Regions from separate parts of the Sphingobium sp. JAI105 genome, predicted to be linked through region 1. Evidence: riboswitches for the same ligand, from Rfam matches in the RefSeq annotation. Region 1 holds a riboswitch; each other region holds the start of a gene.

What was found. Region 1 has a riboswitch for cobalamin ahead of IWY39_RS21745 (DUF1852 domain-containing protein). Riboswitches for the same ligand answer to the same signal wherever they lie in the genome.
Region 2: another riboswitch for cobalamin. It lies ahead of IWY39_RS13350 (TonB-dependent receptor plug domain-containing protein); the one in region 1 lies ahead of IWY39_RS21745 (DUF1852 domain-containing protein).
Region 3: another riboswitch for cobalamin. It lies ahead of IWY39_RS01990 (TonB-dependent receptor domain-containing protein); the one in region 1 lies ahead of IWY39_RS21745 (DUF1852 domain-containing protein).

Annotation. Positions count from the first base shown of each region.
Region 1 covers NZ_JADOUC010000002.1:937,426-947,287, forward strand. The annotation lists gene acnD (Fe/S-dependent 2-methylisocitrate dehydratase AcnD) at 1-1,811, opposite strand, end outside; gene IWY39_RS21740 (methionine synthase) at 1,973-3,001, opposite strand; gene IWY39_RS21745 (DUF1852 domain-containing protein) at 3,028-4,026, opposite strand; cobalamin riboswitch at 4,407-4,631, opposite strand; gene IWY39_RS21750 (IclR family transcriptional regulator) at 4,861-5,598, opposite strand; gene IWY39_RS21755 (RraA family protein) at 5,652-6,326, opposite strand; gene IWY39_RS21760 (TonB-dependent receptor domain-containing protein) at 6,344-9,172, opposite strand; gene IWY39_RS21765 (TonB-dependent receptor domain-containing protein) at 9,326-9,862, shown strand, end outside.
Region 2 covers NZ_JADOUC010000001.1:2,768,259-2,778,120, reverse strand. The annotation lists gene IWY39_RS13355 (ABC transporter substrate-binding protein) at 1-107, shown strand, start outside; gene IWY39_RS13350 (TonB-dependent receptor plug domain-containing protein) at 145-1,980, opposite strand; cobalamin riboswitch at 2,153-2,372, opposite strand; gene fdhD (formate dehydrogenase accessory sulfurtransferase FdhD) at 2,441-3,235, opposite strand; gene IWY39_RS13340 (formate dehydrogenase subunit delta) at 3,232-3,465, opposite strand; gene fdhF (formate dehydrogenase subunit alpha) at 3,476-6,322, opposite strand; gene IWY39_RS13330 (formate dehydrogenase beta subunit) at 6,319-7,911, opposite strand; gene IWY39_RS13325 (NAD(P)H-dependent oxidoreductase subunit E) at 7,908-8,360, opposite strand; gene IWY39_RS13320 (LysR family transcriptional regulator) at 8,460-9,362, opposite strand; gene mobA (molybdenum cofactor guanylyltransferase) at 9,408-9,862, shown strand, end outside.
Region 3 covers NZ_JADOUC010000001.1:454,342-464,203, forward strand. The annotation lists gene IWY39_RS01990 (TonB-dependent receptor domain-containing protein) at 1-1,587, opposite strand, end outside; cobalamin riboswitch at 1,760-1,976, opposite strand; gene IWY39_RS24275 (PepSY-associated TM helix domain-containing protein) at 2,161-2,685, opposite strand; gene IWY39_RS24280 (PepSY-associated TM helix domain-containing protein) at 2,634-3,473, opposite strand; gene IWY39_RS02005 (TonB-dependent siderophore receptor) at 3,443-5,500, opposite strand; gene IWY39_RS02010 (TonB-dependent siderophore receptor) at 5,767-7,845, shown strand; gene IWY39_RS02015 (SIMPL domain-containing protein) at 8,012-8,758, shown strand; partial or broken gene IWY39_RS02020 (transposase) at 8,949-9,862, shown strand, end outside.

The sequences.
Region 1 (9,862 bases):
AACTGCTGCGGCTTCACAAAGGCTGCCACGATGGCGTCGATCTCCTCATCACTCGGCCACAAGTCGGCCAGACGGATGTCTCTGCCCTCCGCCACGCCGAGCACATCATTTTCGATATCGAAGCGCATGGTGCCCGCTATCGCATAAGCGACCACCAGTGGCGGCGACGCGAGAAAGGCCTGCCTGGCGTAAGGATGGATGCGCCCGTCGAAGTTGCGGTTCCCCGACAGCACGGCGGTGGCGTAGAGGTCGCGCTCGATGATCTCGCTCTGGATCGCAGGATCGAGCGCGCCGGACATGCCGTTGCAGGTGGTGCAGGCATAGGCAACGATGCCGAACCCCAATTTTTCCAGTTCGGGCAGCAGCCCGGCTTCTTCCAGATAGAGCCGCGCAACCTTGGAACCGGGCGCGAAGGAGGTTTTGACCCATGGCTTGCGCGCCAGGCCCAGTGCATTCGCCTTTTTCGCGACCAGTCCGGCGGCGACCACGTTGCGCGGGTTCGACGTATTGGTGCAACTGGTGATCGCAGCAATGATCACGGCGCCGTCTGGCAGCAGCCCCTCGCGCTCCTGCGCCTTGGCCTCTACAAGATCGCCGGCGATGCCGCGTTCTGCCAGCGCCGACGTCGGCAGGCGGCGGTGCGGGTTGGATGGACCGGCCATGTTGCGTACTACGGTGGACAGGTCGAACTCCAGAACGCGCTCATATTCGGCGGCGCGCAGATCATCGGCCCACAGCCCGGTGTGCTTTGCGTAAGCCTCGACCAGGCGGACATGTGCTGCATCGCGTCCGGTCAGCAACAAATAGTCGATCGTCTGGCTGTCGATGTGGAACATCGCGGCAGTGGCGCCATATTCGGGGCACATGTTGGAGATCGTCGCGCGGTCGCCGATTGAGAGGCCGTCGGCGCCTTCGCCGAAGAACTCGATCCAGGAGCCGACGACGCGGCTCTGACGCAGGAATTCTGTGATTGCGAGCACGATGTCAGTGGCCGTTATCCCCGGCTTGCGGCGGCCGGTCAGGCGCACGCCGACAATATCGGGCAGGCGCATCATCGAGGCGCGGCCGAGCATGACCGTTTCGGCCTCCAGCCCGCCGACGCCGATGGCGATGACGCCCAGCGCGTCGACGTGCGGAGTGTGGCTGTCGGTGCCCACGCACGTATCCGGGAAGGCGACGCCATCGCGCAGCTGGATGACGGGCGACATCTTTTCCAGGTTGATCTGGTGCATGATGCCGTTACCCGCCGGGATCACGTCGACATTCTCGAACGCGCTCTTGGTCCATTCGATGAAGTGGAAGCGATCCTCGTTGCGGCGCTCCTCGATCGCGCGGTTCTTGTCGAACGCCTGCGGGTCGAAGCCGCCATATTCGACCGCAAGCGAGTGGTCGACGATCAACTGGGTCGGCACCACGGGGTTGACCTTGGCGGGATCGCCGCCCTGATCGGCGATCGCGTCACGTAGTCCTGCCAGATCGACAAGCGCCGTCTGGCCAAGAATGTCGTGGCACACGACACGCGCGGGATACCACGGAAAATCGAGATCGCGCCTGCGTTCTACGATCTGGGTCAGCGCGTCGGTCAGCAGCGCAGGATCGCAGCGGCGGACGAGTTGTTCTGCCAGCACACGCGAGACATAAGGCAGGCCAGCATAAGCGCCGGGGCGGATCGCTTCGATCGCGGCGCGCGTGTCGAAATAGTCGACTGCGGTGCCGGGCAGCGGTTTGCGATAGGCATCGTTCATCGGCGCTGGGTCTTCCATCAGGGTATCGACATCAGGATCGGGTCGGGGCGCTCCATCCTGCGCCATGGGGGCGTTATCGGCCGTGCGCGGCTTTTCGAAAATGGCTGAAAAGGCGAAGGGGTGCGGACGGATTTCTGCAAATCAGCGAATTTTGCGAATTGCGGTCATCGCATGACCCGTCTCGTCCGCACCCCCATGCGAAGCGCGTGCGGTCGACTAGCGGAGCATTAGCCCTCAAGTTCCCGGCGGACGATGTCGGCGCCCGCGCCCAGGGCGTTCAACTTGCCGCGCGCCACCTGCCGGGACAGCGGTGCCATCCCGCAATTGGTCGACGGATAGAGCTTGTCGGCATCGACGAACTGGAGAGCCTTGCGCAGCGTATCGGCCACCTCCTCCGGGGTCTCGATGGCATCGCTCGCCACGTCGATGGCGCCGACCATCACCTTCTTGCCCCGGATCAGTTCGATCAGGTCCAGCGGAACGCGGGAGCGGTGGCATTCCAGCGAGATGATGTCGATCTTGGACTTTTGCAGGTTGGGGAAGGTCTCCTCATACTGCCGCCATTCCGATCCCAGCGTCTTCTTCCAGTCCGTATTCGCCTTGATGCCGTAGCCGTAGCAGATGTGGACCGCCGTTTCGCATGTCAGCCCCTCGGTCGCGCGTTCCAGAGTAGCGATTCCCCAGTCGTTCGCCTCTTCAAAGAACACGTTAAAGGCTGGTTCGTCGAACTGGATCACATCGACACCCGCCGCTTCCAACGCCTTTGCCTCCTGATTGAGGAGCGTCGCGAACTCCCAGGCCAGCTTCTCGCGGCTGCGATAATGGGCATCGTACAATGTATCGATCATCGTCATCGGGCCGGGCAGCGTCCACTTGATCGGCTGGCTGGTCTGGGCGCGCAGATATGTCGCATCGTCGACGAAAACGGGCTTCGGTCGTGCGACCGCGCCCACGACCGTGGGCACGCTGGCATCGTAGCGATTGCGAATCCTGACGGTCTCGCGCTTTTCAAAATCGACGCCGCTCAGATGCTCGATGAAGGTCGTGACGAAATGCTGGCGGGTCTGTTCGCCATCGCCGAAGATGTCGATCCCCGCCTGCCGCTGGTCGTCCAGGGCCAGGCGCAGGGCATCCTGCTTGGCGACGGCCAATTCATCACCCTTCAGCTTCCAGGGTGACCAAAGCTTCTCAGGCTCCGCAAGCCATGATGGCTTGGGCAGACTGCCGGCGGTCGATGTGGGCAATATTCTATTCATGATGGAGGGCCTTTTCTTCTATTGGGTCAGATCATGTTCTTGGGTGCTTGTGTGGCGGACCATTGCGAGAGAAGTTGGCCGTAAGGTTTGATGAAATTCTCTTCTGCGAACCGGCCCTGCTCGATGCCCAGGCGGCTTCGTTCCTCGCGGTCGTAGTCAATGCGCGTGGACGAAAAGTCCTGATGCGTCAGGCTGGGCCGGAAGCGCGTTCCCGCTGTGCGATTGGCGTTGTAGATTTCGGGCCGGTAGATCTTCTGAAAGGATTCCATCGTGCTGATGGTGCCGATCAGTTCCAGGTTGCTGTAGTCGCCGAGCAGATCCCCGGCGAAATAGAAGGCCATGGGCGAGCGGCTGCCCCGTGGCATGAAAAAGCGGACCTTAAGACCCATCTTCGCGAAATATTCGTCGGTCGGCGAGAATTCACTTTGCCGGTATTCGAAGCCCAGAATGGGGTGATGGTTTTCCGTGCGATGGTAGGTCTTGCTGCTGGATACGCTCAGGCAGATGACGGGAGGCTTGGAAAAATTGGCCTTGTACGTATTGGACTGCACGAAATGGCGGAACAGACGGCCGTGCAGATCACCAAAGCCGTCCGGCGTGTCGAAACCGACGCGGTCCCGGTTGTGCGCCGCCAGCAGCACGCTGAAATCATAGTCGCGCAGGTAGGATGAGAAGTTGTTTCCGACGATGCCGGCAATGCGATTGTCCGTCTTGCGATCGATGATGCTGGTGTTCAGGATTTCGATGATGGGAAACGCCGTGAGGCCGTTGGCAGCGGCAAGGCTCATCGCGACGGAAATGATATCCAGTTCCATGCCGTAGCGATCCCCATCGGGATTATCCCAATCGGCTAGGTCGTTGAAACGGTTGTCGATCATCTTCAGCACGCCACGCAGATTCTCCTGCCGGTTCTTCCCTCTGGCCAGATTGGCGAAGTTGGTCGTGATACGCGTGGTATCCGACGGGCGATAATCGTCGTCAAAGCGAAGGCGCGTGATGGAAAAGGTAAGATCCTCGCCTGTCATGGTCCGATGCCCTGATGGCTGCTTGTCGGTGGCGATGGTCGGCGTGCTGTGGTCGTGGCGGGAAAGGGCAGGATTGGCGCAAGTCACGGGCATGCAAAGGCTCCTTCGGTCCGGCGCGAACGCCGTCCGTCTTTAGCGGGCTGAATGATGGGAGATTGGCGGCGCGCCGCTTCCGTCAGGGGTCAGCCTGATGGCACGGCGCGCGGACGCATTCGTCGGTAGCGAATGAAGCGGAACAGGATTGGAAGCATTGACCGATCACCTGCATTTGCCGGGCGGAAGGGCCAAAGAAGAACGCGCAAGGCATGAATTACCCGGAAAGTGCTTTACGGCACGGGCAACGCTTCAAGCGCGATCCATCGGAGGAACCCCCGTCCGAGGAAAGTTATGGCGCCGAAGGCAGGTCTCCTGGCTTACGGGTCATCGCGGTGGTTCCGGCCTTCCCGGGTTTCTTGCAAAAACCCAGTGACGCGAAATGGAACCGCCGCTCGCCGCTTACAGTTGCGGGGGCAGCGCCGGACTCTGCCTCGAAAAGGCACCACCGGCTTCCCGTCTTAGCCCCACCGTCATGCCTGAGGTGGGGAACCTTGACAGGATCGTTTGACGCCATTCAAGCATAATTGTCAAGAGTTATATAAAGATTTCTTTATATAGCGCAGGCGGCTGTGCGTTCAGCCCTCGGCGGCAGTCGGGCGGCTCCACCGAAGCCGTCGCCAAACCTGTGAATCAATGGAGTCAGCAAGATGGCCCTCACGCCCCGACCATCGTGGCGCGGCTGCCCAGCTTAACGTGATCAGTCCGATCAATGGAATGACAGCGGCCCGATCTTCTGGACTATGTCGCCAGCGCGATTGGCACCCGATAGATCGCCTCGGCATTGCCCCCAAGGGAACGGCACAGGTTGAGGCCCGCGTGTAGCAGAGGCAGTGCCAGTCTTTTTTGCGACCCAGACAGGCGTACTTCGGGCCCTGCGATACTGAGCGCACCTACGAGCCGGTCGCCATGGCCGATCACCGGCACCGAAAGCGAGGCAACGTGCGGCGTCGTAACGCCAGAGGTATAGATGGGCAGGGGCGGTAGTGCGGGTTTAACCTCCGGCCAGTTCTCGAACAAAAGCAGCAACTGCGCGGATGCCGATCCATCGAGCGGCCGCTGTGTGCCTGGCTGGACGTCGAGCCGCAGATTGCTTGGAGAATTTACCCGAAACAGGCAAAGCCGCACATCTCCCTGACGCACATAGAATGTCGCTGTTTCCTCGGTTTCGAAGGCGAGTTTGGCGAGAATCGGCTGGACATGCTTTTCAAGATCGTTGCCCTCCCTGAAGATCGAGTTGAGCCGAGCCACCTCGCTGCCCAACTGATACTGGCCGTCGGGCATCCTGATCAGGAGATTATAGCGTTCCAGCGAGACGGCCAGGCGCATGATGGTGCTTTTGACCAAGCCAGTGCGCTCGGCAAGCTCGGCAAGACCAAGAACGCCGTCGCCCTGTTTGAAGCTTGTCAGCAGCAGCAGCCCTCGTTCAAGGGCGGCTACGCCTTCCAGTGCCGGTCGATCCTTGAAGTCCGTCGCCATCGCAATCCCTCTGAAACTTCGACTGCTGTAGCGGACGGGCAGGGATCAGGCTATCAAATCCCTTCGCAACCCAAACGCTTGAGCGTTTCTTCAACCCAGGCGCGCGGATTTTCGCCCCGGCGGATCTTGGCCATCTGCTCGGTTTCGGCAGCATGCTTTGCCGCTGCTTTGGCGCACACAGCCTCCGCTTCGTCGATGGTGACGGCAATAAGGCCATCGTCGTCGCCAAGGATCAGGTCGCCCGGCTGGATCACCATGCCGTCAATGGCAATCGGCACATTCACTTCGCCGGGGCCGTCCTTGTAAGGCCCACGGTGCGTGATGCCAGCGGCAAAGACCGGAAAGCTGCCCGCCCGGATCGCCGCGGCGTCGCGAATGGCGCCGAAGATCACGATGCCGGCAAGGCCGCGGCTTTCTGCATGGGCGACCATGAGCTCACCGATCAGGGCGTTGGTCAGGTCACCGCCGCCGTCGACCACCACCACATCGCCCGGTTCGGCAATATCGAGCGCGCGGTGCAGCATGAGATTGTCGCCGGGCCGTGCCTTCACGGTGACGGCAGGTCCAGCCAGAACGCCGCCGCCGTGCATGGGGCGAAGCGCCGCGCCGCCAGCGAACATGCGGTTCATGGCGTCGCTCACATTCGCGACCGGCAATTGTGCGGCACGCTTGACCAGATCGGCGGGCACGCGACGCTCGACGGGCAATACTCGGAAACCGATGCTCATAAAATCTCCAGTCGCGATCAGAATTTGAAACGGAAGCCAACGCGATAGACGCGGCCAAATGTGTCATAGAGCTGGGTGTTGGTCGCCACCGCGATCGATCCGTCGCCCGGCGCATAGGGCGGCTCCTGATCAAGGACGTTCTGGACGTTGAAATACATCTCCGCGCCCTTGCCCAGATCCTCGAACCGATAAGCAAAGCGCATGTCCCAATAGGCTTGCGGCTTGATGTGCTGCAGGCTGACTGCCTGCGGACCCTTGGTATTGTCGTAACGTCCGCCACCGATGAACCGCAGCTGGTTGAACCAGTTGAAATTGCCGTGCGTGAAATCGGCCTGGGCGTTGACGCGCCAGTGCGGGTTGGAATTGATACCCACTTCGCCCGCCCGGTCGATGGAAGGCGACCCCGGTGTCGTCGTCGCAAGTTTGCCGACATAGGAAATGATGCTGCGCAGCGACAGTGAGTTGGACATATCCGCGAAAGGCACGCGATAGCTCAATTCAACATCGACGCCGTTGGTGACGAGCGTGGAGAGGTTGATCGGATAGGCCGTCAGAGCCGAGATATTTCCGGCTGCGTCGCGGGTGATGAAGCCACAGGCCAGTTGGTTGCCGGCAAAGCACTGGTCAACGCCCTGTTGCGCCGACAGCGAACCGATCGCATCGTTGATCTTGATGTCGTAATAATCCGCCGAAATGCTGAGGCCAGGAACGAAGCTCGGCTGGAACACCGCCCCCAACGTCAGCGTGTCCGCCCTTTCCGGTTGCAGGTTGGCGTTGCCGGTCGTGGTGATGAAAATGCCCGATGTACGGACATTGTTCTTGAACGGGTCCACCACCGTCGCCGACTGGGTCCGCCCGCTGGTGAAGAGTTCGGACAGATTGGGGGCGCGGATGTCGCGGGAGCGGGTGGCACGCAGGCGCAGCGAGCTGACCGGCGTCCAGCTGAGGCCCGCCTTCCAGGTGGTGACGCCGCCGCTGGTCGAATAATCGGTATAGCGAACCGCACCGTTGAATTCGAGTTCGCGGGCGAAGGGCAGATCCTTCAGAAGCGGTATGACGGTTTCGAGATAGCCTTCCTTCACATTATAGCTGCCGGACCAAGGCTGGGGATTGGCGAACAGGAAGGCGCCGGCCTGCGAGAGCGGATCGACGGCCAACTGCGCCTGTTCCTTGCGATATTCGCCGCCGGTAGCGAAGGAGATCGGGCCAGCCCAACCTTCGAACAAAGTGCCCGAAATATTGATGGCTGCGACATCTTCCTTGAAAACCGAGTCGGTGCGGCTGAGACCGCGCGTATAGGCCAGCGCCGCGGCGGAAGGCGAGCCGACGCCAAACGGATTGAACGGGGCGCAGCCATTAGTGGGGTCAGTCAGCGTCGATCGGCAGACAATCGCGCCATTGGCCGGATTGACGACCGCATCCACCGCGCGGGTGAAGTTGGGCGTGATTTCATTGTTGATGACGTCGGTCTGCTGGCGGGTGCGGCCATGCTGATAATAGCCATTGACCTTCAGCCCACCAAGCTCGCCAGCGAAGCCCGTGACGTAGCGATCGGTCTTGGTATCCACGGACACGTCCGCCAGCCCGCCCTCGATCGACCAGCGCAGCATCGTCAGTGAGGTGACCTGCGGATTGGCGTCCAGCAGCGTGCGAAGCGGCGTAGGCAGGAAGGCGTTATCGCGACGAATCGTTATCGGGTTGGTCGCGAGATGGCGATTGGCCGAGGTTGAATAGCGAGTATAGGTCCAGCCATAGGACGCTTCACCAAATACCGACCACCGATCGGTCAGTTCATATTCGGCGCGACCGAAGAAGGCGGCCCGTTCCAGCGGACGATTGATTTCCTGAAGGAATTCGGTGTTGAAGCCGTCGCCGCCGATCTGCTGTGTCGCGGTGGTGTATGAACCATAATTATAGGGCAACACCGTTCCGCCGGGACCAAACTGGATGCCGCGGAACAGCGCATTCTGGGCCGCGCTTCCGCCGTTGCCAGTGCTGATCATGCCGCCGTTGCTGCCAATCGCGCGCACATCTTCCGCTGCGATCAGGGCAGGACCGCCTGCCGGGCCGTTGATGAGGTTGGACCCGCGCCGGGCCCAGGCCCGTTCGCCTTCCAAAATGCCCTTGTTCCGATAATATTCGGCGCTTCCGAGCAGGCGCAGCCGGCTATCGGCTAGCGCAATGCCGCCCGTCAGCGAGCCACGCAGTTCCTGATTATCCCCTTCATCGGCGATGCCGGTGGAAACTTCGCCCTTCAGCCCCTCGAACTTCGTATCGAGGACGAAGTTGACGACGCCGGCAACAGCGTCCGAGCCATAGGCCGCCGAAGCGCCCCCGGTCACGACATCGACGCGCTGGACAAGGCCGGCAGGCAGCAGGTTGACGTCGACCGTGCCATATTGGCTGGCAGCGACGAAGCGGCGGCCATCGAGCAAAGTCAGCGTGCGCACCGCGCCCAGGTTGCGCAGATTGAGGAAGCTCTGTCCGCCGCCCTGTGTGCCGGTCGCGCGCTGCGGGCCGCTGGTTGCGGTCAGCGCAGGAAGCGTCCGAAGCGAATCGGCGATGGTCGACGGCGCAGCCTTGCTCAACTGGTCCGCGTTGAGAACCGTGACCGGCGTGGGGGTGGTGAAGCCGGTGCGGCCGATGCGCGAGCCGGTAACGACGATGTCACTCGTTCCAGCGTCGGGCGCGGTGTCGCCTGCGTCAATCGCGCCTTGTTCGGATGAGGCTGCAGCAGCGGCGTCCGGCGCCGCCTGGCCGTAGGCGACGGGTACTGCCACGAATGCGGCGACCGAGCCGAGCAATAAGGATTTTCCAAATTTGGACGCAATGACTGCCGATTTCATGAACCTCTCCTCCCGATAGCGTTTGCCATTGCCGCCCTCATAATCGCCAGGAAAGTGATTGCAATCATATTTTGAAACGTCGTTGCGTTTCAGTGAAAATGCCTTAGAGATCGTGACCGACTCGAATTCGAGCGTTTGGAGAGGAGATACAGTATGACCCCTGTTCGCCGCGCACTGGCAGCCACGACCGCTGTCGGAGCCATCATGTTCATGTGCTCCGCACCTGCATCGGCCCAGTCGGCAGTCGCGCCTGCTCAGGACGACGACAGCTCGATGCAGCTGCCTCGCGCCCCCGAAGCCGGTGCAGCGGATGCCGGGCCTAGCGCAGCGGACATCGTTGTCACCGGATCGCGCGTCGCGCGTCCGGGCTTTACCTCTCCTACCCCTGTGACGGCGCTCAGCAGCGCCGAACTTGCGAAATCCTCGCCTTCGACCGTGTCCGAGGCGCTTCGTACGCTGCCTGCGCTCACCAATACGTCCGGCACGCAGCGCAACTCAGGCAGCGCAGGGGGCGGCCAGAGCTTCCTGAACTTGCGAGGGCTGGGCGCCACCCGCACGCTGACGCTGGTCGATGGACGGCGCTTTGTATCCACGAACATCACCGGCAGCGTGGACGCCAACCTCATACCGTCCGCCCTTATTCAACGGGTCGATGTCGTGACCGGCGGCGCGTCCGCTGCTTATGGATCG
Region 2 (9,862 bases), on a different contig from region 1:
CGGCGCGGGCCATCGTGGTGCAACTTGGGGCGCCACGTAGCAAAGGCACGGCGCAACTTGGGGCGCCACGCAGCAAAAGCGCGGCGCGTCAGAACGCGCCAAGGTGAAGGGACGAGCAGCGCGCCCGTCCCCTCTTGTGCCATATCAGAAGCGGACACGCACGCCGCCAAAGGCGGAGCGGCCATAGACGCCATAGCCATAGGCCGTGGCGTAGGCTTCATCGAACAGATTGTCGATCCGGCCATAGACTTCCAGATGCTCGCCCAGCGGCAGCGAAGCCCGCAGGCCGACAAGCGCATAGCCATCCAGACGGCGGGTGTTGGCGGCATTGTCGAAACTGTCGCCTACCATCGTCACGGTCGCCCCGGTCGACAGGCCGAACGACCAGACATAGTCGCTCGAAACGCTGATCGCATTGGCCGCACGGCGCGGCAGGCGGTTGCCGTCTGTGATCCCGCCCGACCGGTCGCGCGCATCGACATAGCTATAGCTGCCCGTCACGGTCAGCGCGTCCACCGGCTTCAAGGCAATGCTCGCCTCCACGCCCTTGGCGCGGGTGCGGTCCAGATTGCTGTAGCTGAAGGTCGCATTGTCATAATTGATCTGGTCGGTCGTGTCGCGACGAAACGCCGTTACCGACAGGATCGCCCGGCCACCATCCAGGCTCTGGTCAAAGCCGACATCATAGCTTTTCGACCGTTCGGGGCGCAGCGCGCTATTGCCGCTGAACATGTCGTACAGCTGATAGAGCGAGGGCGCCTTGAACCCTTCGCCATAGCTCAGGCGAAAATTGGTCGCGCCTGCATTGGGCGAATAGTTGGCATTCGCGCCGAACGTGGTCGCGCCGCCAAACTGGCTATGATCGTCATGCCGCACACCGCCCGTGACCGACAGGCCCGTAAAGGGCTTGACGATCGCCAGCGCATAGACGCTGTCGATATTGATCTTCGCCGACGACGTGCTGCCAAACCCGAAGAAATCATAGTCGGGCCGCTCATGCTCGTAGCCGAATACCAGCTTGGCCTGATCGACCGGGGCATAGACGCCTTCATATTCAAAGCGCAGGTTGGTGCCGGAATAGCCATAATCCGGGTCGGTGCCGCGCACGAAATAATAGTCGCGGTCGTTGCGCAGATAGGTGACGGCTGCGCGGTTCGTCAGCTTGCCATCCAGCAAAGCCAGGTTGAGGCCCGCATAGCCCACATATTGGTCCAGCTTGCTCACATCGCTGCTGTCGGCCGGTGCGCCAAAGAAGCTGTCATAGTCGAGATCCGCATGGATATAATAACCACGCAGGTCGAGGCTCAGCGCATCGCTGAACGCCAGTTTGAGCCGCGCGTTGGTGGCGATATTTTCATAGCCATCCTTTTCCGTACCGCCCGCGGCAGATGAAATGCCATCCGTGCGGAAATAGGCCGCGCCCACGCCGCCCGACGCGATGCCGCTGGAGCCGGACACGTCCGCCTTGGCATTGACCGTATCGCTATAACCATAATCGACCGAGGCGTTCGCGCCGAAGCCGTCCACCGGCACGCCGGTCATGATGTTGACCACGCCGCCGATCGCCTGGCTGCCATAGACGACCGAGTTGGAGCCGCGCAGCACTTCGATCCGCTTGATATTGCCGGTCAGCAAATGGCCGAAATCATACCCATCGCCGATGCCGCTGGGGTCATTGACCTTCACCCCGTCGATCAGCACCAGAGTCTGCGTCGTTTCCGCGCCGCGCAGCGATACGCCGGTCACTCCGCCGGTGGACCCGTTACGGTTGAAACGAACGCCGGGCGTCGTCGCCAGCAGATCGACCACATCGATAGCCTGCCGGGTCTGGATGGTCTGCGCGTCGATGACGGTGATCGCCTGCCCCACTTCGTCGCGCGACTGTTCGATGCCCGATGCGGTGACGATGATGTCGTCGTCCTGCGCCAGAGCGGGCGTTGCCGCCAGCAGCGCAATGAGAGAAATCCCTGTTTTTACCATGATATATGCCCTGAGCGTCCCATGCGACTTCAAGGCCAGGGCGTCCGCGCACGCGGTCGCGCCATGATGCGGGATGACGCCAGCCCCCGCCGCACGGCACGATGCGGCCCCGGCCGCACAGCGTCGCTCGACGGAAAACCACCGTGCCATGACCAATCCCCTGGATCAGGGCAAGAGCGACCAGACGCCGGCAGGTCTCCTGGCTCACGGGTCAGGGCAATGATGCACGAACCTTCCCAGACATTGGCGTCCAGTGGCCGGGTCTTGCGACCCTTATGCATCATGCTCACCGCTTACAGTTGCAGGGACAGCTGCGGAATAGGGCGCTTCCACGCCCGCACCGCATTCCCATTTTCAGCCCCTTGCGGGACACCGGCGCGATCTAGCTGCAAGAAAGGCGAGCCCCCCTCACGCGACGCGCTCTAGGGCAAAGGCGCGGTATTGCCAAGCGGCTGATTCGCTACGTCAGCGGGGCGTTGCCCCGGTGCAACATCGCGTCGCGTCGCGCCAGCACGACCAGCGGCAGTCCCGCCGCCGCCGCGCGCTCCGCCGCCAGCCTTGTGGGGGCAGAAATCGTCACCAAAAGCGGGCATTGGCTCAGCACCGCTTTCTCCACCAGTTCATAGGAACAGCGTGACGACAGCAGCGCAAAGCCCTCATCCCAGCCCGCGCCCGCGCGCTTCATCGCGCCGATCAGCTTGTCGAACGCATTGTGCCGCCCGACATCCTCCCGCGCCAGACGGATCGCCCCGTCCGCGCCGACCCAGGCGGCGGCATGGGCCGCGCCTGTCGCGGCATTGAGCGGTTGATGCGCCGCCAGCCCATCAAGCGCGCGAAAGATCGCCGCCCGGTCGGCGCGCGATCGCGTCGTCACTGGCGGCAGGGGCCGAATCGCCTGTTCCAGATTTTCGATCCCGCACAGGCCGCACGATGAATCGGACGCGCGGTGCCGTACCCGGTCCAGCAGCAAATCGGTCCGCGATGGCGGCAGCGTCGCGCGCGCCACTATGCCCTGATCGGTATCATGGGTATCGACGTCGAAGGGCGCATCGTCCGGCCCGATCAACCGTTCCGCCAGCGCAAAACCCAGCACCAGATCGGTCAGATCAGTGGGCGTCGCCATCAGCACCGCATAGCCGATGCCGTTGAATTCGATCGCGACCGGCACTTCGTCGGCCAGCACCCGTTCGACCGCTTCGCCCTGCCCATCGCGGGCCAGGCGGGTGAAGGTCAGCGCGTCGCCGCCCTGCTTCAAGCGCTGATCCGGCGCACGGCCTGCGCCGCGATCGGCGACAGGGCGTCGGGCTGCTCCGCCGCCAGCGCCACGATCCGCGCGCGCATATGCGGGTCCCAGAAGCTGGCGATATGGCTGGCGGTGGACGCAACCGCCTCCGCATCGCCCTGCGCCGCCAGATTGCGCGCAATCTGGTTGGCCATGTAGATCAGCCGGTCGGCGGTGGACATGACGTCATTTTCGTCGCTCATCGGGCCGATCCTATTCCGCCGCTTCCAACGGCGCAATGCGGCGGCTCATCCTGGCCTGATCGGCATAGTCGAGTTGCCAGTCGCTGGGGCCGTTGGATGGCATCACCTGCACCGCCGTCACCTTATATTCCGGGCAGTTGGTCGCCCAGTCGCTATAGTCAGTGGTGATGACATTGGCCTGGGTTTCGGGGTGGTGGAAGGTCGTATAGACGACCCCCGGCGCAACCCGCTCGGTCACCTGCGCGCGCAGCGTGGTTTCTCCCGCCCGGCTTTTCAGGGCAACCCAGTCACCTTCCTTGATCCCACGATTTTCCGCATCGGACGGATGGATTTCCAGCCGGTCCTCCGGGTGCCAGGCGGTGTTCGCCGTCCGTCGCGTCTGCGCGCCGACATTATAGTGGGACAGGATGCGCCCGGTCGTCAGCAGCAGAGGGAAGCGCGGGCCGGTCTTTTCGTCCGTCGGCACATAGTCGGTGACGACGAACTTGCCCTTCCCCCGCACGAAACCGTCGATATGCATGGTCGGCGTACCGTCGGGCGCAGCATCATTGGCGGGCCATTGCAGCGATCCTTCCGCCTCCAGCCGGTCATAATGGACGCCCGCAAAGGTCGGGGTGAGCGCGGCGATCTCATCCATGATCTGCGCGGGGTGATCATAGGTCCACTGCAGGCCCATGGCGTTGGCCACCAATTGCACGATTTCCCAGTCTGCATAGCCATTGAGCGGGGCCATCACCTTGCGCACCCGCTGGATGCGGCGTTCGGCGTTGGTGAAGGTGCCGTCCTTTTCCAGGAAGGTCGATCCGGGCAGAAAGACATGGGCGTAATTGGCGGTTTCGTTGAGGAACAGGTCCTGCACCACGACGCACTCCATCGCTGCAAGCCCCGCCGCGACATGATGGGTGTTGGGGTCGGACTGGAGAATATCCTCGCCCTGCACGAACAGCCCCTTGAACGTCCCGTCGGTCGCGGCATCCAGCATGTTGGGAATGCGCAGCCCCGGCTCGGCGTCCAGGCTGACGCCCCATGTGCGTTCGAACAATTGCCGCGTCGCCGTGTCGGACACATGGCGATAGCCGGAAAATTCATGCGGGAAGCTGCCCATGTCGCAGGCGCCCTGCACATTATTCTGCCCCCGCAGCGGGTTCACGCCCACGCCTTCGCGCCCGACATTGCCGGTCGCCATAGCGAGGTTGGCGATGGCCATCACGGTCGAGCTGCCTTGGCTATGCTCCGTCACGCCCAGGCCATAATAGATCGCGCCATTGCCGCCGGTGGCATAAATGCGCGCGGCAGCGCGCACCTCGTCCGCCTTCACGCCGGTCAGCGGTTCGATCGCTTCGGGCGATCGGGCGGCTTGCGAGACGAAATCGGCCCAGTCGGCAAATTCGTCCCAGTCGCACCGTTCGCGGATGAAGGCTTCGTCATAGAGCTTCTCCGTGACGATGACATGCGCCATCGCGGTCAGCATCGCGACATTGGTGCCGGGGCGCAGGGGCAGATGATGATCCGCCTCGATATGGGGGGATTTGACCAGATCGGTGCGGCGCGGGTCCATGACGATCAGCTTGGCCCCCTGCCGCAAGCGCCGTTTCATCCGGCTGGCGAACACGGGGTGGCCGTCGGTCGGGTTCGCGCCGATGACCAGAATGACCTCCGACTGCATCACGCTGTCGAAATCCTGCGTGCCGGCCGACGTGCCGAAGGTCTGGCTCAGCCCATAGCCGGTCGGCGAGTGGCAGACGCGGGCGCAGGTATCGACATTATTATTGCCAAAACCCTGGCGGATCAGCTTCTGGACAAGGAAGGTTTCCTCATTGGTGCAGCGGCTGGACGTGATGCCGCCGATGGAGCGGGTGCCATATTTCGCCTGGATGCGACGGAACTCGCTGGCCGTATGGGCGATCGCCTCGTCCCACGACACTTCGCGCCATGGCTCGTCGATGCTGGCGCGGATCATCGGGTTCAGGATTCGGTCCTGATGCTGGGCATAGCCCCAGGCGAAGCGACCCTTGACGCAGCTATGGCCGCGATTGGCCTTGCCGTCCTTCCACGGCACCATGCGCACCAGTTCCTCGCCCCGCATTTCCGCGCGGAAGGTGCAGCCCACGCCGCAATAGGCGCAGGTGGTGACGACGGCGCGGTCGGGGGTGCCGACTTCGACGACCTTCTTTTCGATCAGCGACGCGGTGGGACAGGCCTGCACGCAGGCGCCACAGGACACGCATTCGGACCCCAGAAATCCCTCGCCCTGCGACGCGGAAACCTTGGAATCAAACCCCCTCCCCTCGATCGTCAACGCGAACGTCCCCTGCACCTCGTCACAGGCGCGCACGCACCGCGAACAGACGATGCACTTGCTGGGATCGAAATCGAAATAGGGGTTCGACTGGTCCTTCGCCTGCCCCATATTGGTCGCGCCATCATAGCCATAGCGCACGTCGCGCAGGCCGACTGCGCCAGCCTGATCCTGCAATTCGCAGTCCCCGTTCGCGCCGCAGGTCAGGCAGTCGAGCGGATGGTCGGAGATATATAGTTCCATCACCCCGCGCCGCAACTGCTTGAGGCGGTCGGTCTGGGTACGGACCACCATGCCTTCGGCCACTGGCGTCGTGCAGGACGCGGGATAGCCGTTGCGGCCCTCCACCTCCACCAGGCAAAGGCGGCACGAACCAAAGCTTTCGACGCTGTCAGTGGCGCACAGCTTGGGAATGGAGCCACCCAGCAGCGACGCCGCGCGCATGATGCTGGTGCCTTCGGGCAGGGTTATCGCCTGCCCGTCGATGGTCAGCGTGACGGACTTGCCGGTCGCAATCGCAGCGGGCGTGCCATGGTCGGTTTCGCGGGTAAAGGTCATTCCGCAGCCTCCTTCAACGGCGCAGGCGCGCCGAAATCTTCTGGGAAGTAGTCGAGCGCGCTCAGCACCGGATAGGGGGTGAAGCCCCCCAGCGCGCAGAGCGAGCCATATTTCATCGTATCGCACAGATCGCGCAGCAGCGTGGTTTGCGCGTCGAGCGATGTGTCGATCCGGCTGGGGGAACGGGAGTAGAGGGCTTTGCCCAGAACGCCGTGCTCCTGCGAAGGCAGGAGCCCAGGGTCAGGTTGCGCTGCGGCTGCGGGAGCACGCCCCGCCATGATCCGGTCAACAATCTCCACCCCGCGCGTCGATCCGATCCGGCAGGGCGTGCATTTGCCGCAGCTTTCCGCCGCGCAGAATTCCATCGCGAAACGGGCCATATGCGCCATGTCCACGCTGTCGTCGAACACCGTGATCCCGGCATGGCCGATCAGGCCGCCAGCCGCTGCAAAGGCTTCATAGTCGAAGGGCAGATGGAACATGGATGGCGGGAAATAGGCGCCCAGCGGCCCGCCCACCTGCACCGCGCGTACGGGCCGCCCGCTGGCCGTGCCGCCGCCGACATCGTTCACCAGTTCGCCCAGCGTGATGCCAAAGCCGATCTCATACAGGCCACCATGGCGCACATTGCCCGCCAGTTGCACCGGCATCGTACCGCGCGACCTGCCAAAGCCGACGGCGGCATAGGCCTCCGCCCCTTCCGCCAGAATGAACGGCACGGCCGCCAGGCTCAGCACATTGTTGATGACCGTCGGCTGGCCGAACAGACCTTTGAGCGCAGGCAGAGGCGGCTTGGCCCGCACCTGTCCGCGCTTGCCCTCGATGCTGTCGAGCAGCGCGGTTTCCTCGCCACAGACATAGGCACCCGCCCCTTCGCGCACTTCCAGCGTGAAAGGCGCGATCAGATGGGCGGCATGATCGATCGCCAGTCGCATCGTGGCAACGGCGAAGGGATATTCGGAACGGATGTAGATATAGCCATGCCGCGCGCCCACGGCATGGGCCGCAATCGCCATGCCCTCGATCAGGCAATAGGGGTCGCCCTCCATCAGCATACGATCGGCAAAGGTGCCGCTGTCGCCTTCGTCGGCGTTACAGACGATATATTTGTCGCCCGCAGGCGCATCCAGCACCGTCTGCCACTTGATGCCGGTCGGGAACCCCGCCCCGCCGCGCCCGCGCAGGCCCGACGCCTTGACCGCATCGACCACGGCCTGGGGCGTCATTGCGCGCGCCGCCTCCAGCCCCTTCCACCCGTCCTGCGCCGCATATTCGGTCAGGCTGACCGGATCGATCACGCCACACCGGGCGAAGGTGAAGCGCTGCTGTTCCGCAAAGAATGGATGCTGGTCGACCGGCCCCAGCCGGTTGGCGTGGCTGCCATCCAGCACCGCCGCGACATCCCCCGGCCCGACCGGACCATAGCCGATCCGGCCTTGCGCCGTTTCCACCTCGACCAGCGGTTCGATGCTGAACAGCCCGCGCGATCCGGTGCGGATCACATCGCACCCCGCATCGGCAAAGGCCTGCGCGACAGCGTCCGCGCCCAGCGCCACCGACGCCATGTCGCGGCTCACATAGATTTTCATGCCGCCACCTCCGCCGCGATCCGGTCCAGCGCCGCACCGTCGATCCGCGCGACCGGGCGACCATTAACCAGCGCGTTCGGCCCGACCGCGCACAGCCCCAGGCAATAAACCGGCTCCAGACTGATCGCGCCATCGCCGCGCGTCTCCCCCATCGCCACGCCCAGCCGCTGCGCCGCCGCCGCCTCGATCACCGCGCCGCCCCGCGCCTGGCAGCTTTCGGCCCGGCACAGTTTCACGACATGGCGGCCCGCAGGCGTCCGGCGGAAATCATGATAGAAGGTGACGACGCCATGCACATCGGCGCGCGACAGGTTCAGCGCGCGGGCGATGACCAGCACGACAGCGTCCGCGACATAGCCAGCCTCTTCCTGCACCGCATGCAGCAGCGGCAGCAACTGGTCGCGGGTTGCGCCATGACGCGCAGTCCAGCCTTCGATAAACTCTTCCATCCCGATACCCTGCCTTATGGCCCAGCTTTTGCCGCGATTGTGCGGCGGGAAGGTGCGCCGGTCAAATCGAAGCCAGCGATGCTTGATAGAGTTTATCTATCAAATGGAGCCAAAGCCGGGCGGCAGGCGCAACCCGCGCGCCACCGCCAGCACGGCCTGCGCCAATGGCCCCATCGGTGCGCTGTCCGATACGATCACGCCCACCCGGCTGCCCTCCCCCATGTCCGGCAGCGGCGCGGTGCGCGCCCAGCGCAGCCCGTCCAGCAAGGCGGCATGGCTGTCGGGAATGATCGAACAGAGCCGTCCCTGCTGCACCAGCCCCAGCAGCGCGACATAGGAGTCGGCGGTCACCAAGGGCCGCAGCGCCAGCCCGCGCTCGGCCAGCCGCGCGTCCAGTATCCGCCGGTTCTGCATCCCCTGATGCAACAGGCAGAGCGGCAGGCTGGCCAGGTCCGCCCAGTCGAGGACCGCCGGGATCGGCACGCCATGTGCCGCGCTCACCAGCATCGCCCGTTCGGCATATAGCGGCACCGACAGGGCATGGGCGGGCGGCTCGAAATCCAGATAGGTGATGCCCGCATCCAGCTCGAACGCGGCCAGTTCGCGCTCGATCTGGCGCGACGTCAGCGCGCGGACGGAGATATTCAGCCCCGGATGCCGGTCCAGCATCGCGGTTGCCAGACAACCGATCGCCGGCATGGCGGCGGGAATCGCGCCCAGCCGCAGTTCACCCTTCAACGGCCCGCGCGCGGTTTCCGCCGCCTGCCCCAGCGCTTCGGCGGCCGCCACCAACTGCCGCGCCCATGGCAATATCGCCTCGCCCTCCGGCGTCAGCCCGGCATATTTGCGGTCGCGCCGGATCAGCCGCTTGCCCAGTTGCGTCTCCAACGTCGCAATCCCCGCAGACAGCGTGGGTTGCGACACATGGCATAGCGCCGCCGCCCGCCCGAAATGGCCTTCGCGCTCCAGCGCCAGGAAATATTCGACAAGGCGGGTCTGCATCTCTTTGCTATAGGGCTGATAGAGCGGCGCTATCAAGGAAGCATCATGGCGGAACGGCGGATATTGGGGGCGGTGCTGGCGGGGGGGCGCTCCAGCCGCTTTGGCAGCGACAAGGCGCTGGCGGTGATGCCGGACGGGCGGACCCTGCTGGACCATGCGATCGCGGGGCTGGCCCCCCATGTCGAAAAAGTGGTGATTTGCGGTCGCGCAGGCGGTCTGGCGGATCGGCCCGCGCCCGACATGGGACCGCTCGGCGGCCTCAACGCAGCGCTGCATCACGCGCAGGCCCATGGGTTTGCCGGGATATTGACGACAGGGTGCGACATGCCGGTCTATCCTGCGGACCTGCCCGCCCGGCTGATCGGTGAACAGGCCGCGATATTGGAGGGCCAGCAACTGCTTGGCTGGTGGCCGGCATCGCTCGCCAACGCATTGGACGCGCATCTGGCGGAGGCGAATAATCGCTCCATCTACGGCTGGCTCGACCGCATCGGCGCCCG
Region 3 (9,862 bases), on a different contig from region 1:
GCTGGCGAACAGCAACCAGTCCGAACCCACCTTTTTCTTGGCGCTGACGCTCCATGTCGGCTTCCAGCCATAGTTGCCGGATGAAGGGCCAAAGATGTTATCCTGACTTCCCAGTACCGGCCCGGTCAGCTTCTCGATCCGGAAGATCGGGGCCACCTGAAGGTCGCCCAGCGTGCGGAAGGTTAGCGTGTCCTGGACCTGGATGTTGGTGAGCTGACGCTTGTAGTTTTGATAAAAGTCGCCGCGCCGCAGGCCGGTCACCAAATTGATGAGGTTATTCGCGTCGTAGCGCATTTCCTCCCAATTATGCTGGACGTGCAGTTCGAGGAGCTGCGCCACATCCCAATCGGAGCCGAGCGTGTAGCTGGCGTCGGCCGTGATGCCATAGCGGGTGGTACGATAGAGCGCCGTGCGACTGCCCACGCCAAAGGGTGTCGCGAGGTCGTAATTATTGAAGCGCTTGCGCTGATCCATCAAGTTCAGGTTCAGCGCGAGTTCGAGGTTGCCGAAGCGCTCCTGCCAATTCAGCGCGCCCTCATGCTGATACTGCTTCTGTTGTCGGCGCTTGTTGTAGGGCACGCCGAGGCCGGCGAGAGACCCTTCGGTAAGGTTCACGGCCGGGAAGGTGTATGCGGGCAGATCGACGAGACTGTAACCGACCGGCTCATACACCAGCGTCGGCATGTAGCGGTTGAGATAGGTGAACGAATATTTGGCGGTGATGTTTTCGTTCCGCCATTTTACCAACACGTTGTCCCGCTGGAAGCTGTTGTTCTGCCGTCGCCGCGAGGTCGGAAACTGGCAGAGCGGGTTGATTTCACGGATGCCCTGATAAACCAGATAGGTGCTGCACGGCGTATTGGGCTGACCGTCGCCGCTCCACTCCGCATCGCCAAACTCGATGCCGTCCAGCTCGCGGGCCGCGATCAGGGGATATTTGAAATCGCCCTTGCTGCGCTCCATGTCGAGGCCGAGCAGCAGGCCGCCGCCCAGCAGTGGGAAGTTCAGATTGCCGGAAAACTGGCGACCGCCGAAGGAACGGGCGCCGGCTGACACCGTGCCGCTGAGGTCGGTCGGCATCTTGGTGACGATGTTGATTGCGCCGCCGAGCGGAGCGCCGGAGAACCGCGCCGGCGTCACGCCGCGATAAACCTCGACGCGCTCGACGTTGGAGATCGGGATGGTCGAGATGTCCGCTGCCGTCTCACTGGAGAGATTGAACGGCACGCCGTCGATGTAAATGTTGACCTGGCTCGGGGCGCTGCCCCGGATGCTGGTGGTCGTATATCCGCCCGTGCCGCCGACACGGCGTACATAGACGCCGGGAATCTGGTCAAGCAGATCTGGCAGGGCCTTGTGCTCGCCGCGCGTATCGTCGGGATAAACAACCGACACGACACCCGGCGAAAGAATATCCTGCAACTCCTGGCGGCTGTTTGCCGTGACGACGATTTCCTGCTGGGTTTTGGGCGCGCTGGCGCTGCTTTCACCCGGAGGGGCTGAATCATTTTCGGCTGCCCATGCCGGGCTGCTCCCGGCACACAGCGCAACGATGAGCGCAAGCTGCGAAATTGGCGATAGTCTCAATGTCTTCCCCCCGGCGTCACGACGTCGGGCAGGGGCGTGCCGTTACGAACGGTCGGCGCGCACGAGCGGGCGGACGCGAAAAGCGCCCGTCACACGAACCGATGCGGCCCCTGCCGCTACGTTCGTCGCTCAGACGGAAGAACCGTGCCCTGACCATCCCCTGGACCAAAGCAAGAGCGACCAAACGCCGGCAGGTCTCCTGGCTTGCGGGTCATCGCTTGATGCACGGCCTTCCCAAGCTCTCGCTCAGTGGCTTGAGGCCGAAGCCCCATATGCATCGCACTCGCCGCTCACAGTTGCAGGGACAGCCTCGGATTCGGGTGGAGACCCACCTTCACCGTGTTCCCATTTTAATCCCCTCTCGGGGAACCGACGCGATCATGCGACACCTCTAACGAGGCGCCACAGGTGGACCATATTCCAGGTGGTGGACTTTATCAACTTAGGAGCAGCCGTCTCAAAAATGCTGCTTTCCGAGACGATGCGGCTCACTTGCCCGGAAAACCGCACCTCACGCATTCGTTGTTTGAAAACCCATCTCGAAATCTATGTCCGAAAAACGGGCCATAGCCGTCATCCCGCTCCCCGTGTGATTTCGGACATTTTGTTTGGGCGTCTAAGTGTTCGTAACCGCGCGGTGCGTTTTTTCATCCAGATCATGGTTCCCGTGACCGATAGACTCGTGATCAGCAGACCGGCGCAGGCGACCGCAAATTTGTAGGGAAGCCCGCCGATGGCCGCCAGGTGGAGGGCTTCCAGCCAGGCGTGAAGGGCGCCACCCTTAGCTTCTTGACGTGGGAGAGCCGACTTGAGCAGTCCGCCGGTCTTCGCGCTAAAGATCACCAGTGAATCGCCATAGTTAGCGCGGGCGACGCTAGCGCTGCTTGTGAAACGGAACAGATAGACGCCGATCTGCGGGTAATAGTTGATTGACGCAGGCCCACCCTCGTCAATCGCAATGCCCGACCTTCGCGCTACAGTGCGGGCAAGAGACTGGCCTTGTCGCGCTGCCGCTCTGAGGTCGACGCCTGGCCCGCCCGTGCCATCTACGGGCGGCACGATCCCTTCAGCGATCGGCAGATAGCCGATTTGCCGCATGATAGGATCATAGACCTGCGGCAGGTGAACGAAACGCCCGACCAGGCAAAGACGAGCAGCATTGGCCATAGCCAAAGCCCGCCCGCGCGGTGCAGGTCGAAAGTTCGTTTGTAGGAACTTTGCCGCCAGCGCAGTTTCCACGACGATCGCCAGCGATGCAGCCAGCGTCTCCCATTATGGCGCGGTGTCGACCGGACCGGCAGCGTCAGATAAAAACCCACGAAACAATCAAGGGTCCAGATCATTGCGGCGATGCCGAGCGTCAGACGACCCCAGTCATCCATCGTCAAAGAATCATGCAGATGGTGAACGAAGGGCAGCAGATTGATCGCGCCCTGTCCGATATCACCCCAACGCCGCCGCCCAGTCACCGCACCATCATACGGATTGACGAAAATTTCGTCCCAGCTTTCGGCATAAGGGACGGTCATACCGGTTTGTGACTCCAGACGCTGTATGTTGAAGCGCAGGCTGCGATCAGGATCGGCCCGCAGCGGCATCTGGGTGATTAGCCCATCGGGATAGCGGGCCAGCACCCGGTCGCGCAAATCAAAGGGGTCTAGCGGAACCGCGCCCGGCACCGGCGGCGCGGCCCGAAAGACCTGCGGCAGAAGCAACGGCTCAAGCTCGTCTGTGAACGCGAGCATCGCGCCGGTCAGGCCTGAGATCGCCAGAAATACGGCAATCGTCAGCCCGGCCCAGCGATGTACCAAGACCCAGAGCTGACGCGACAGTCGCACGCTATCGTCCCCGAATCCTAGAAGCGTGACCGGACGAACATCCGCCATACCCTTGGTGCGCCGGGCCACACCTCGAACTCGCTATAGGCATAGTCATAGAAGCGTTCATTGGTCAGATTATCGATATTGCCGCCAATTTCGATATGCGGCGTTAGCGCATAGCTGATCGTTGCGTCGGCACGCCAATAGCTCGGCAACGTAAAGAGATTTTCCAGCGTGCCTGCGCGCTTGCCTGTGTACGTCGCCGATCCACTGAGCGAGAGACCGGCGAGCGGGCCGTCTTTCCAGGCATAGGCGCTGCGCAATACCAGCGAATGTTTGGGGACGTTGCGGATGCGCTTGCCCTCCAGTGTGTCATCAGTGTCACGTGTCGTCTTAGCGTCGGTATAGGCATAGCCCGCATAGAGTTGCAGTCCGTCGATCGGTCGCAACTCCGCCGTCAGTTCGACACCCTTTGCGACCTGCTCGCCGATCGAGAGTTCGAAACCAGGATTGTCGCGGTCGGCGACGATGACATTGCCGCGCTTGAGATGGAACACCGACGCGCCGATCGATGCACGGTCGCCCGCCAGTTGCGCCTTTACCCCCGCCTCATATTGCGTGCCTTCTTCCGGCGGCAATGCTGTCCCATCCGCCCGAATACCATAGGTGGGGAGGAAGGACGTCGTGCGGCTGACGAACAGCGAGACCTGATCGACGGGCGTATAGAGCAGCCCAAGCTGGCTCGTCCAGGCCGAGTCCTTCTGGCGACTTTCCACGAACGCACCACTGGCGCGCGTGGTGCGGGACGTCTGCTTGAAGTCGGACCAGCGCGCGCCGCCAATCGCCTTGATCTGATCCGTCAGCGTGATGCGGTCCTGGATGAACAGGCCAAGGGCGCTGCTGCGGTCGCGCACCGATTGCGCCAAGCTCGCCACTTCGCTCATCGGCGGCGGCGCGTCGGTTGAATAGACCGGATCAAACAGGTCCAGGCTGGGCAGAAAAAATACGCGCCGGGGTGTCGTGCGCCGCAGCGTTATGTAGTCGCCGCCTAAGACAAGAGCGTGCCCGATCGTACCAGTTGAAAAATCAGCGGCGATATCATGGTGGACGGTCCAGTTATTGCCTTTGCCCCCACCGTCGAGAAGGAGGCGGGAGAGCGACTGGTTCTCGACATCCCAGCCAAAGATGCCAAGCACATTGCTTTCGTCGCGACGCTCATGCGTCCAGTCAACAGCCGCACGCCAACGCAGGCTGTCCGAGAAGTTATGCTCCATGCGCAGTTGGACGTTGCCGTTTTCGCGGATGGACGGATCAAGGGTCGGGTCCGTCAGGCTAACGGATCGCCGCAACCGGCCATTGGGATTGGGCAGCACCGTTCCAGCCGCCGGCACGCCGTTGAAAAAGCCGTCAAGGCGGTTCCGCGTGTAAAACCCCTCAGCCGTGATGGTGGTCTTTTCGCCGATGTCGAAGGCCATCACTGGCGCGATATAGATATGCTTGCGGCGCCAATAATCGACAAAGGAGTCGGAATCGTCATAGGCTGCGGTCAGACGGAAGCGAACATCGCCGCCCTCCGTGATCGGGCCGGTCAGGTCCAGCGTGGCGCGCAGTTCGTCGAAGCGGCCATAGCTCAGGCCTGCCGATCCGGCGAAGTCGCGCTGCGGCTGCTTGGTCACGACATTCACGACCGCGCCTGGCTGTAACTGGCCGTACAACACGGACGCAGGCCCCTTCAGCACTTCGACCCGCTCTATGCCAATAGTGTCGCGCGGCTGCTGAATGCTGTTGGCGTATAGGCCGTTCAGCGTCTGGTTGGCTTGAAATCCACGGATCAGGAACGTGTCGCCGAACGCGTCGAGTGGCGAGCCGTCGCGCTGCGAACCGGGCACGAACCGCAGCGTGTCGCCGACGGTCTTGCTCGCCGTCTGTTCGATAAGGTCTTTGTCCAGAATGGACACGCTCTGTGGGATTGTTAGAGTCGTGTCAGTCCGCGACCGTCCATAAACCAGAATATCGGCATCCGCTTGTTCGGTCCCGGCATCCGGCGATGGCGCAACGCCTGTCTGCTGCGCCATCGAAGGGGTGATCGGCATGGCCCAAGAAGCCAGCATTGCGCTAAATAGATGGATTCGATAGCGCTTCATTTCGTTCCCCATTCTGACACGAAGTCTCGCGCCTTCTGCCGATATCAATCAACAGAACGAGCGGCCACTATCGATTTTGCGAACCACTTGCAATCGCGCCCTGGCCTTGAATCTGGATCATATTGATAATTATCCGCATTAGTCCTAGTGACGCATCTGCAGCAGCGGGGGTGAGCATGTCGATTGGGCGCACGTTTTCGATATCGATTGGTGGGATGATATCAGGCATCGCGACAGTAGCCTGCGCACAGGGCGTTCCGCCTTCGAATAAGACCGGCGATATCATCGTCACTGCCACCCGCGCGACGACCGCGACCAAGACAGACACGTCAATCATCGACACCCCGCAGTCCATCGGCGTCGTCACCGCCGCACAAATCGAAGCGCGGGGCGCGATCGGCCTTCAGGAGGCCCTGCGCTATTCGGCAGGCATCCGCACGGAGCCCAACGGGTCCGATTTTCGCTTCGATTATGTGACCGCCCGCGGCGGCTTCAACGCGGCGCGCTATGTCGACGGCATGCGCACGCCGGACTCCTCGTTCACGCCACGGACCGAAATTTATAATCTCGAGCGTATCGAGGTGCTGCGTGGCCCTTCCTCGGTGCTCTATGGCCAGGGCGCGGCGGGCGGGATCGTCAACAGCATTACCAAGCGCCCCGATTTCAATCGGCATGGTGAAATCAGCGTTGAATATGGCAGTTTCGACCGCAAGCATGTTCAAGGCGACATCACAGGCGCACTGAACGCGGAAGGCACGATCGCCGCGCGGCTGGTCGCTGTGTATCGCGACGCGAACAATCAGGTCGATTTCGGCAAGGATGACCGGATCATGGTTGCGCCTTCGCTACGCTTCCGACCGGACGATCGCACCGACATTGTGGTCGAAGGGCTTTATCAGCGTGATCGCGCCGCTTCCATCGCGTCGTTCCTGCCACTTGCCGCCACGTTGCAGGCAGAGCCTGGACGCGAACTGCGTTGGGGTGCGTATCTCGGCGAGCCGAGCCATGATTTTTACAATAGCGAGCAGGCAAGCGGCACGTTGCTCGTTACGCATCGCTTCTCGGACACGATCACCTATACAGGCGCGGTCCGCTATAGCCATTCGACCGCGCACAACGGCGACGTCGAGCCGTCTGTCTGGGATGGCTTTATCAATCCGTTTCTGGACGCGGACAATCGCCTGATTGGCCGTTATCGCTACGACTCCCGCGGTACGACGGATATGGTGACGACCGACAATAATCTGCGTTTCGACTTCGAGATCGGGCCGTTCCGTCACAAACTTCTGCTCGGTGTCGATTATCTGCGCTCCCGCATCGACAGTGCGACAATCTATACCGACGCCACTCCGATCGACATCTATGCGCCAGCCTATAGCCCGGCCGACGTCCCCGCGGCCAATTTCGAAGACGATCCCCGGGCCATCGATACCCAGTTGGGCTTCTACGTTCAGGACCAGATCGACTATCGCGATCTGGCGACGGTTGTGCTGGGGGTCCGTCGGGACCGCGCGGTCAATGATGTCGCCGGCAACGACCGGCAGGTCGACAAGGCGACAAGCTTTCGGGCGGGACTGGTGCTGCATCCCATTAAGGGGCTGTCCCCCTACTTCAGCTATTCGGAATCTTTCCTTCCAACCATAGGGCGCGATTTCTACGACAAGCCGTTCGTACCCCAGCGCGGGACGCAATATGAAATCGGTATCAAGTGGCAGCCAGACAGCGCCACGTTGCTGGCGGTGGCGGCTTATTCGATCAAAGGCACTAACCTGCTCCAGACCGACCCGCTGAATGGCAACAACCAGATCCAGCTCGGCACGGTCAAATCGCGCGGGATCGAGGTCGAGGCTTCGCGAACCATAGCGCGCAATTTCACTGTTAGCGCATCCTACACCTACACCCATGCGCGAACAGGGCGCAGCATTAATTCGCTTGATCAGGAATTACCGATCTCCGGCGTACCGGCCCACCAGGCCTCGATCTTCGGCGAAAAGAGCTTTGCTCTGCATGCGGAGACATGGCTGCGGGTCGGCGCAGGTGTCCGATATATCGGTCCGTCGACCGAAGCAGCGATATTCTATGACATCGTAGCGGATGGTGCGGTTGAACGCCTGACCACGCCGGGCTTCACGCTCGCTGATGCGCTGGTCTCGGTCGAACATGGCAGATGGGCGCTATCAGTCAACGCGACCAATCTGTTCGACAAGCATTATTATGCAACTTGTTCAGTACGTTCGGCTTGTGGCGTCGGCTTTGGCCGCAACGTGATCGGCACGTTGGGCTACCGCTTCTGATCAGATGGTGTCAGCAATATGTTTGCATATGATGACGGCGACAGGACAAACGCATTTTTGCAGACACACGACAATCAGGCCATTTCGACAGCTCGCAGCAGTCCTGCCATGGTGTGTTCCAGGGGTGCTGGCCGCTACACGTACTGCTTTGTTATCGGAGATATCCATGCGTCGCTTCACAGCCCTTCTTCCGATCCTCCTATCATCCGCCGCAATCGCGCAATCTGACGACGGGGCGCATCCCAGGATCGTTGTCACCAGTGCTGCAACGATCCCGAGTCCGCCTGACCGTGCTGTCGTTAACTTTTCCGTCCACGGCGAGGGTGCAACCAGCGACGAGGCCGTGCGCGCCATGGTTGCCAAACGCGAAGCGATCGAGAAGGGGCTGGCGGGCGTTGCCGCCCAGCCCGATCTACGCTCCGCGCAGGTCATTATCACCGAGGTGCGCGGGCCTGACTGCAATCGTAACAGCTATGGCAATCCGCGCCTGTCGACTGGCGAATGCGCGATCATTGGCTACACCGCCGATCTTCAGGTGGAAGTCCGCACCGCGGCGGTGAACGAGGCTGGTACAATGGTGTCGCTTGCCGGGCGGCTTGGCGCGACTAACCCCCGCATCGACCGCTTCTTCCTTGCCGAAGACAAGGAGATAAGGCGGCGTGGCATCGCTGAGGCGCTGGCGGAAGCCAAACTACAGGCGGAAGCCATTGCGCGCGCCTCCGGGGTGAAGCTAGGCAGCGTCCTCAGCATTTCAAATCTAAGCTTCAACGGCCCAGGGCCATATGACGACGTCGTGGTAACGGTGCAGAGGGTCAGCGCGCCACCCCCGACGCCGCCGGTGGCTATCGGACTGAAGCCCCGAGCGATCGAAACGCAGGTGCGCGTGCAGGTAGTCTACGCGATTCAACCTTGACCGTCGCGCGTCGCTGTCGCGATCAACAGTACCCATAAGCGACCTACCAGCTTGTCGAGGGATGACTGACCGCTTCATCGATCACGATAAACAGGTTAGACCGTCCGAAACCTCCGTAACGGATTCCCGTGTGGTAGCTGGTCCGATATGATGTGGGATGGGCTATATCGAAGGACATTCGCGCGATCAGATGCTGCTGCTTCCGGCGTCGGTCGATGACTATGTTGCGTCCGACAATCCGGTCAGGTTCATCGCGGCTTTCGTGGATGATTTGAACCTTGACGAGTTGGACTTCGGTCGTGCGCGACCAAAAGCGACAGGGCGGCCCGGCTACGATCCCGCCGATCTGCTGAAGCTGTATCTCTACGGTTATCTCAATCGGGTGCGATCGAGCCGTTGCCTGGCGGCAGAGACGGGGCGCAACCTTGAGGTGATCTGGCTGCTGGGCGGCCTGCGTCCTGATTTCCGCACGATCGCTGATTTTCGCCGGGCGAACCGCGAAGCATTCAAACCGCTGTTCCGATCCTTCGTGCTGTTATGCCGTCGCCTTGATCTGTTCGGGCGGGAACTGGTGGCGGTGGACGGCACGCGGCTCAAGGCAGTGAACAGCCGCAAGCGCAACTTCACGCGCCAGAAGCTGGCCGGGTGGATCAAACTCGCGGACGAACGGATCGATGAGTATCTGTCACGCCTCGACCGTGCCGATCGCGCCGAAGCCGAGGCCGATGGAGCGGCCCGTCGCGCGGCGGTGCTGATGGCGAAGGTCGCGCGGATGCGGGAGCGGCGCGAATTGCATAGCGCGATGCTGGCCGATCTGGTTGCGCGCGGCGAAAGCCAGTTGTCGCTCACCGATCCCGATGCGCGCGGGATGGCGACCCAGCCCAAGGTCGGCGTGGGCTACAATGCACAGGTCGCGGTCGATGCCCGGCACAAGCTGATCGTCGAGCAATATGTGACCAACTCGGGCAGCGACCTGGGCTTTCTGGCGCAAACGGCCAGCGCCGCACGAGAACTGCTGGGTATCGAGCAGATTGAAGCCGTGGCAGACAAGGGCTATTACAAGGGCGAGGACATTGCTGCCTGCGAGGCCGTTGGCGTCGTACC